One region of the Paenibacillus sp. FSL H8-0315 genome, then DNA from elsewhere that is predicted to be linked to it. Evidence: riboswitches for the same ligand, from Rfam matches in the RefSeq annotation. Region 1 holds a riboswitch; each other region holds the start of a gene.
What was found. A riboswitch is a leader RNA that binds a small molecule or an ion and turns the genes downstream of it on or off. The one in region 1 is predicted to bind cobalamin.
Positions count from the first base shown of each region.

Region 1 (2,204 bases):
AAAGCTTTAAGGTCGCTGCCACGAATGGCACTTGTCCAGTGCCGTTAACGGATGGGACGGATGAGGGAAACACCGCTGACGAGTCAGATACCGCTAGCACTACTGGAGGAACAGCAGAAGGTGCAGATGCTACTAATGCTGTAGCTGATGCATCTCCGTCTCCTACGCCTTCCTCTGATACTGAGGACAGCACTGGGTTGCCTTCCGCAACAGCTGTGACTGAAGGTGAACAACCTTCCTATCAGGTTGAGGTTACATTGGAGCCTGGAGTGACAATTCTAGAGAAAAGTATGATCAAAGCCGGAAGATTTACACTGATCGTAGATCCCGACCCTAATATTCCACCAGCTTCTGATTCAAGTGCTGAACCCTCCCCGACTGCAAGTCCGGAAGGAACAGCAGAATAACAAGCTTTCTGAACAGCAATACCTACCGGGAGGTATTGCTGTTCATTTTTTTTGCTGCCCATACTTAGCTTTTCTATAGACATGCTATGTATTAATAGATATGATTATGGATGTCAAAATAAGATACTACATACTGGAAAAGGTGCAGACTCTATCAATCTAGTCGTCTGCTTAAAAGGGAAGTCCGGTGCAAGAGTCCGGCGCGGTCCCGCCACTGTATGTGCGGAGCGTTTCTTCTATAAACCACTGCCCCGAAGGTAGGGTGGGAAGGTGAAGAACAGCGATGAAGCATTAGCCAGGAGACCTGCCTTTTTCGTGAGCGTTTCTATTCTTCGTGGGGTAAGAATGTGGAACATATACAGATGGACTGTTGGCAGGAAGCAAGCGCCGCAGCCTCGATTTGTAATCTTCCCTGACCGCCCTCCAATGGGGCGGTCTTTATGTTATGCGTCTTATTCCCGGCAGTACCCATTCTTATACAGAAAGAGGTTAAACAATGAAGAAAATCATGTCTTCCAAGTTTGTAGCACTTGGGCTGGCCTTATTCATGGTCATTTCAATTCTAGGAACATCTCTTGCTCCAGCAGGACAAATATTTGCAGAAGCGAGCGCTGGCGCCGGTCTGGAGGCAACTGCTGCGGAGCGGATTAATGTTGCGGATGCGACTTATGCGGCTGCAGAATATCTCTTGAAAGGTGGCGTGCAATCGGATTGGCAAGCCATTGGATTAGCGCAAGCAGGGTACAAGCTGCCGGCTAGTTACCTTTCAGAGCTTGAGAAAAAAGTAAAGGATGCAGCTGGCGATTTCACCAATGTAACCGATTATGCTCGAATCGTGCTCGCAGTGAGAGCGATTGGTGCAGATCCTACTAGCTTTGCTGGTAACGGAACGACTCCTGGCTATAATCTGATTGAGAAAATTTATAATAATAGCAAGCTCAGTGAACAGACGCTTAATAATCCGGTATATGCTTTACTTGCGCTGGATTCTGGTAAATATAATATCCCAAGTGACGCGAAATGGACGGCGGATAAACTCCTTACGGAGATTCTCTCCAAACAGAATCCGGATGGGGGCTTTGCACTAACCTCAGGCGCAAGTGAGCCTGATATGACAGCGATAACCTTGACGGCTCTGGCGGCACATAAAAATAATCCCGAAGCCTACTTAGCAGGGCTACAAGCCGTAGCCTGGTTATCCGCAGCTCAAGATAGCCATGGGGGTTACGGTGACAGTGCTGAAAGTAGCGCACAAGCAATCCTTGGACTCACATCCTTCGGAGTTGATCCTAGTGGATTAGAATACACCAAAAACAAAGTGGATCTAATGGAGAACCTGCTTAGCTATCGTCTAGCTGATGGTAGCTTCACCCATAGCCGTGGTGGAAGCAGTAATATTCTGGCGACAGAGCAAGGGCTTCAGGCGCTGGTTGCCTATAATTTGCTGTATAAAGGAAGCAACAGTAAGCTATACGATTTTTCCAAATCCTCCATTCAGAGCTCACTCATCTACGCTCCAGTAACGATTGAGGGACCACAGGCCACGTTGGCACAAGGGTACGCCTATGCTGGCAACGCACTTGGAGCGTTAGAGAAGCTGGCGCTTCAAACGAACTTGCCGATCACGAATCCTTCGGGCAGTTATGTGACTGGCATCGGAAATATTGTTGCTGGAAGCTTTGGTGGTTATGACGGATGGATGTATGTTGTATCGCGTGACGGAAAATGGATTAATCCCGATGTAGGCATGAGTGATTTTGTACTTAAAGATTCAGATCAGGTACTGGTTTATTATGC
Region 1 covers NZ_JBBOTA010000001.1:4,375,092-4,377,295, forward strand. The annotation lists gene MHB56_RS18975 (GAP1-N2 domain-containing protein) at 1-407, shown strand, start outside; cobalamin riboswitch at 531-733, shown strand; gene MHB56_RS18980 (DUF4430 domain-containing protein) at 904-2,204, shown strand, end outside.

Region 2 (2,204 bases), 3.0 Mb from region 1:
TGCAGCAGACTGCAAGAAGGCTGAAGAATAAGGCGATCAAGCGGCACATGAACGCTGAGCTTTTCTACCAGTTGCAGCTTAGCGTCTAAATCGGAACGCCAGATGTTCCGTCCATCAATAATTCCGGCACCCAGCCATTTGTCCTTCGGCCAGCCAAGACGTTCGATAGAAGCCAGATTCGCTCCACCATCGTGCACAAAGTCAAGACCCAAGCCTTGAACAGGCAACTCTAGCAGTGCCTCCAACGGTTCAGCAGCTTCAAAATACGTCTGTAAAATAATATTCAAGCCCGGCACGGAGCCGGCAATTTCTGTGTATATCGAGTTAAGCAGTGTTAATTCTTCTTTACTTATGCCTGTAACAATCGCTGGCTCATCGATTTGTACCCAGCTTACCCCTTCTTGCTTCAGTTCCTGTAGCAGTTGAACATAGACTGGAACAAAACGTGCAGCAATCTTGGCGATATCTGCCGCTGCGTAACCTTTGGACAGCTTAAGGAAGGTATACAGACCTAAAAGTACCGGTTTACCTTCAATCCCTGCCTGCGATTTAGCAAAACGATAAGCCGCTAGAGGTTTATTTTCAGTCAGGCGTGGTGTTTGTGTGCCGATCTCTGGAACGATATAGTGATAGTTCGTATTGAACCATTTGGTCATCTCACAGGCAGTAGCCTCAGCATTACCACGGGCCATTGCAAAATAAAGATCAAGCCCGATGTCGCCGCCATCATACGTGTACCGTGGAGGTACAATTCCAAACATAACAGCCGTATCCAACACATGGTCATAAAAAGTAAAATCATTTACCGGAATAAGCTCAATTCCTGCCTCTTGCTGGGTCTTCAAATGCTGCAGCTGAATTGCTGCCATTTCGGAGCGGAATTGCTCCTCATTTATTTTCCCCTGCCAGTAGGCTTCCAGTGTCTTTTTCCATTCGCGGTTCTTTCCGATTCTCGGATATCCAAGATTGCTTACTTTTACTTTATTCGTCATCTCGATACACTCCCTCTTCCATCTCTTATTTCAAACTCCAAAGCTACTTGCTTTCCTATAAAAAAGAGCGCCCTTCCCTAAAAAAGTCAAAGGGAAAGACGCCCATGATATACCCATGGTTAACGTCTAACACCTCCCTATCTTCCGTAGGTGAAGCAGTGCTGTTGAAACAGGCAGGTCTCCTGGCTAGCGGCGTCAACATCTTGAGCAGTCTTCCCAGCAGTAGTAAATTGCCAGTGACCTCTGTTGCTCGAGATTCTTCCGTTACAGTGGCGGGACCGCATCGGCTTCGAACCGAATTTCCCTATTAAGCCTACCGAATTACTATTTTCCGGTCAGCACCTGTCTCCGATATCATTCATCATTTGAGTGTCTTAATCTGATGTCATCATACGTGAAAGCCCCAGCAATCTGCAATAGATTACTGGGACTTCTGTTATATCGATTCCTTATAACGGACTTAGAAAAATACGAAATATACTACAGCAGCAAGAATTATACGGTATATAGCAAACGGTAAGAGCTTGATACGATTGATCAGTTTTAAGAAGAAACGCATCGATAACAGCGCAAATAGGAAGGCACTAATAAAGCCTGCAATAAAAAACGGCAACGCGTCCATGGTGAAATATTGCCAGTTTTTCATCAGTGACAACAGACTGGCACCTGCCATGATGGGTACTGCCATAATAAACGTAAAATCAGCAGCGGCACGATGGCTCATCCCGAGGAGTACGCCACCAGAAATCGTCGAGCCCGAGCGTGAAAATCCAGGCCATAACGAAAAACACTGTACAAGACCTACACCAAGTGCCTGTTTGTATGTAATCTGATCTACACTCTCAGTTCTGATCTTCTTCGGCCCAAACAGATCGGCAATAATCATTAATATAGCCCCAATCACTAGACCAATTAACACTGTTGATGTAGAGAATAAATGCTCATCAATATAATCATTAAACAGAACACCTAACACACCTGCAGGCACTAACCCTACCAGAACCTGAGTCAGCTTGAGGTGCCCGCCCTGCTCCAACTTCGGTAGCTCCTCTGTTACAGGATCCAACTGCTTACGGCTGAAACGCTTTAAACCCAACAGATCAATGAACCGATTTCTAAAAATCACAACAACCGCTAATATTGAACCCAGTTGAATAACTACTTTGAAGGTATTTGCCGTATATTGTCCAAATAACTCCTGTGATTTCAGCC
Region 2 covers NZ_JBBOTA010000001.1:1,419,075-1,421,278, forward strand. The annotation lists gene metE (5-methyltetrahydropteroyltriglutamate--homocysteine S-methyltransferase) at 1-992, opposite strand, end outside; cobalamin riboswitch at 1,148-1,353, opposite strand; gene MHB56_RS06185 (undecaprenyl-diphosphate phosphatase) at 1,453-2,204, opposite strand, start outside.
Region 2: another riboswitch for cobalamin. It lies ahead of metE (5-methyltetrahydropteroyltriglutamate--homocysteine S-methyltransferase); the one in region 1 lies ahead of MHB56_RS18980 (DUF4430 domain-containing protein).

Region 3 (2,204 bases), 500 kb from region 1:
GAAGGGAATTGAACCCCCGGCCTACGCATTACGAGTGCGTTGCTCTACCCCTGAGCTACACCAGCTTAACGCTGTTTTTCTGTCAAACAAAAAATATTATACAACTTCCAGCCAGAAACGCAAGCCTATCTCTCCCTGTTTTCCGCCCTTCTAAACTGCTAATCCACCTGTAGCTTACGCTCCACAGACTCTAACTTTCCACGGCTAGTAGAGGGTTTATCGCGGCGGTCGTCTATTTTAAGTGAGGTAGAGACACGTTCTGCACCTGCGTCAAAAGGAGACTCATGCAAAGCTTCTACCGCGGCAAAAATGCGTTGCAGAGGCCCTTCGATGATCGTCCCCATGGACGTAAGTTCATAAGTAATCCCTTCTACTGTCTTCAGCACCCGCTGCATATCCGCAACATAGCTGCTAAGACTGGTGCTGCCTGTTCCAATTGGAATAACTGTAACTTCAGCAATAGGCATGAGAATACCTCCTCGAAATTTTATAGTAGCTGTCTCCTTCCATTGTAACAATTCCACCGCTCTGTCACAAACTAAGCAAGATTATCCTCCCTTATCTCTTCTATTTCTTCTGATTACTCCAAAATATGACTTTGGGCTAAGAGTATTTTCTCATGAGCAAATTCTAGGGTCATCTGCACTATATTTATGGACTCTTTGTGGCATCTTTTCGGACAATTTATGAATCATTTCGCATCTCCCTGTGGATCAATTGTGGATTACTTATGGACAGCCTGTGGATCATTTGTGGAGTACTTTTAAAGAACCCGCTCCCCGCGCGGGTTTTCTAAAAAACTGTTTACAAACACAACATCTTGGGTTATTTTTATCTAACGACAACAAAATATAGTGGAGACAGGCGCTTTGATCCTTAACCGGATTTAGAGCTTAATAGGGAAGCGCGGTGAGAATCCGCTGCGGTCCCGCCACTGTAACCGGATGGCCTTCTTAAGCTTCTGGGAAGCTTGAGAATCCACATCTCCCGGCAAATGCCACTGAGGGTTAGGAACACCCTTGGGAAGGCGCCGAGAGATCCCACGGAAGCCAGGAGACCTACCTGTTTCGACGACACCAACTATTGATGCCTGCGAGGAACAGGGATGGTGTCCGCATGCGGTCATCTACGTAGAGACCTCTGCAAATATCCGTGTGGATATTTACATAACGCATCGGGCATTTTCTGCCATCCTCGGGTAGGGGATGCTTTTTTTATGTAATCTGAACAAATATACGACTGCTTATAGCAGTCCAACTTCTTATGGATATATGGATTTGATGATAGATGTTTTTCTTTTATACTGAGAGGAGAGCTGTACAATGACGTTGTTGGAGAGACAATTTAATGGAGTAGAAAATGCACGGGAAGTTCTTTTAGAAGAGCTCATTGATTTAGGCCGGGATATTATCGACAGTCGGGATATGGACCTATTGCGCGAGAATGCCAATTTGAATGGAGAGAGTTTCTCCGGTAAAATGAGCAAGTTCGGCAGTGAATATTCAAAATGGTACGCCCGCAATTTTACGATGCCGCCACAGCTAGTGCAGGCTATTGATGACAATGTCGTCTATGTGCATGATCTGGATCAATACGCGATTGGAACGACGAACTGTATTTTTATCCCGTTTGATAAACTTCTCCGTGAAGGTTTCAATACCGGCAACGGCAGCGTTCGTCCTCCGAACTCAATAATGACAGCTATGTCTCTGGTAGCGATTATTTTCCAATCCCAGCAAAATGCTCAATATGGTGGTGTATCCGCCAATAAACTCGATTACGATCTGGCACCTTATGTAACCAAATCCTTCGCCAAGCTGTTCCGCAAGGGTCTGGATTATTTTGAAGAAGGACAAGCTGACGAATCTTTGGGCGAGATTACGATGAGCCGGACCGATCTGGCGGAGTCATATCCAAGAGCGTTCCGTTTTGCACTAAAGGAAACCGAAATCGAAACTCTGCAAGCGGCTGAAAGTATGGTACATAATCTGAATACCATGTCCAGCCGATCCGGTGGACAAATACCGTTTACCAGCATCAACTACGGTACTTGTACTTCACCAGAAGGTCAGCTTGTGATCAGTTCTCTGCTAACCGCAACTATGAACGGACTTGGCAGCGGAGAAACACCAGTGTTCCCGATTCAAATCTTCAAATGCAAGCAAGGAATCAATCAACAGCAAGGCGATCCTAACTATGAACTG
Region 3 covers NZ_JBBOTA010000001.1:3,873,420-3,875,623, reverse strand. The annotation lists tRNA gene MHB56_RS16865 (tRNA-Thr) at 1-65, opposite strand, end outside; gene MHB56_RS16860 (MTH1187 family thiamine-binding protein) at 159-467, opposite strand; cobalamin riboswitch at 846-1,080, shown strand; gene MHB56_RS16855 (anaerobic ribonucleoside triphosphate reductase) at 1,323-2,204, shown strand, end outside.
Region 3: another riboswitch for cobalamin. It lies ahead of MHB56_RS16855 (anaerobic ribonucleoside triphosphate reductase); the one in region 1 lies ahead of MHB56_RS18980 (DUF4430 domain-containing protein).

Region 4 (2,204 bases), 170 kb from region 1:
TGCTTCGTCTGTGCTTCCACCATCGGTGAACCGAGGTTCATTTATGCTCTCGAACATCAGCTTATCGGATTTGTCCTTGAAGCGATCGGCAATTTGAGTCCAAGCTGCATTATAACGTGCCAGCGTTTCATCGTGTTTTTCTTCCATATGGCTTACCCATAGCCAGGAATCATGGTGGACATTAATCATGACATAAAGCTTGGCGTCCAGTGCCCAGCCGACAACTTCTTCCACACGGTCGAGGTAGGCCTTTTCTAGGGTATAGTCTGGTGCCGCACCCATGTGAGTATCCCAGGTCACAGGAATCCGAATGCTTTTATAGCCTTGAGCGGCGATCTTTTTAATAAGATCTTGGGTCACACGTGGATTGCCCCAGGAGGTTTCATCCTCACCTGTAGCATCTAAAGTATTGCCAAGGTTCCATCCGGGCTGCATTTCGTCTACATAGGATTGGATCTTACTCTTTGGCGCTGCCTTAGCTTGTTGCTCGTCCTTAGTTGCAGCTGCGGCCATGGATGAGAACAGAGAGAGCAGAAGAGCGGTGACAAGTGTCAATGATAAGAAGGATTTCTGGATTCGCGTAGTCATTGAATTCTCCTTTGTGAGATAAATTTAGGATGCTTGGACCTGGCTTTGACGCTGTACTTGGTGGTTAAATGAACGCAAACACCTCCAGTTTTATTTTGTAAACGCTTTCTGAATATACCCTAACATAGAATACACTTAGCGAGTACCTTACTAATTTGTGGTAAATTCATATAAGAATTAGTGATTTAAATTAATTTGCCCCACAGTTGGATAAAGAAATTATTTGAATAACCCTACTCGTAGAAATTGGTTATTCAATAGGATTATCTCTAGCTGCCCGTTATACAAAAAAGAAATATAACATGACAAAAGCATATATATTAGTTATGATGAAGCATGAAAATTTAAAATTAGAAATAGGTGCCAACTATGAATGTTGCGGAAGTACAATCATAGATTGGTTAAATGGAAAGCGGGTGTGAATCCCGCGCGGTCCCGCCGCTGTGAAAGAGGAGTCCTTGCAAAATGCCACTGGGAAACTGGGAAGGCAGCAAGGGTGATGATACTTGAGCCAGAATATCTGCCTTTTTCTGTTACACCATCAAACTCTACGATCGATAGAGAGGTGCTTGAATAGTGTTTGCCAGCTATTATCGTGGTTCACTATCTTAACCTCTTGACGTTTATGTTGAGTGGTTTTTTTGTGGTTATGAGAAAGTTTATTCTGTTTTTTATCATAGGTATGAAGGGAAGGGTTATGGAAAAATGAAGAAAAATAAGTTTTTAGCGTGGTTACTTATTGTAGCTGTATTTATTACGACATTCTCTACAAGTGTAATCCCGGCTCAAGCAGATGGAGCAAGCTCTACCCTTAAAGGGTATGTATCTGTATCCGTAGAGAAATTCACCTTAGGCCAAGGGTATATTAAGGAACCTATTAAAGTTCCGATTTATGAAGGCGATAATGGCGCATCTTTAATAACACGTGCGCTAGGTGATGGCAATTATAGATATTTAGGAAATATAGATAGTGGTTTTTATTTATCAGAAGTTAAAGATAGTGGCAGAAGTGAAGTCAATATTCCACAATATATTTTAGATATGATTTCAGCCGATGGGAATACAGTCGGCACTAAAGCAGACCCAGATTGGTTAAGTCAGTTTGACTACACCTCCATGTCGGGTTGGATGTATGCAGTAAATAATGTGTTTCCTCCGTTTGGGATGACCGATTATAAGCCTCAAGACGGTGACATCATTCGAACTCAGTTCACCACTTATGGCTATGGTTCTGATCTTGGCGGCTGGGGGGAAATCCCAGTTCAACTTGCCAATAAGGATGCTTTAACTGCGGAAATCGCCGAGATTAACAGTGCCCCTAATAAAGAAACTATTTTGGACAGACCAGTAGTGCAATCGGCAGTTTATGAAGCCTATTCCGTGCTCGAAAACATGGCAAGCTCTCAAATAAGTGTAGATCATGCGCTTGTCGGTCTTAATAATGCATTAGACATAGAACCCCCTGTTATTACAGTAAGTGGCATACAAGATAAACAGGAAGTATCCAATAAAGAAATAAGCTTCAAAGTAGCTGTCACAGACAATGTATATAGTGACATTACTCCAGAAGTGAAGCTGAATGGAGTTACTTTATCACCTGCAAATGGGGAGTACAA
Region 4 covers NZ_JBBOTA010000001.1:4,205,230-4,207,433, forward strand. The annotation lists gene MHB56_RS18305 (cellulase family glycosylhydrolase) at 1-588, opposite strand, end outside; cobalamin riboswitch at 930-1,130, shown strand; gene MHB56_RS18310 (S-layer homology domain-containing protein) at 1,294-2,204, shown strand, end outside.
Region 4: another riboswitch for cobalamin. It lies ahead of MHB56_RS18310 (S-layer homology domain-containing protein); the one in region 1 lies ahead of MHB56_RS18980 (DUF4430 domain-containing protein).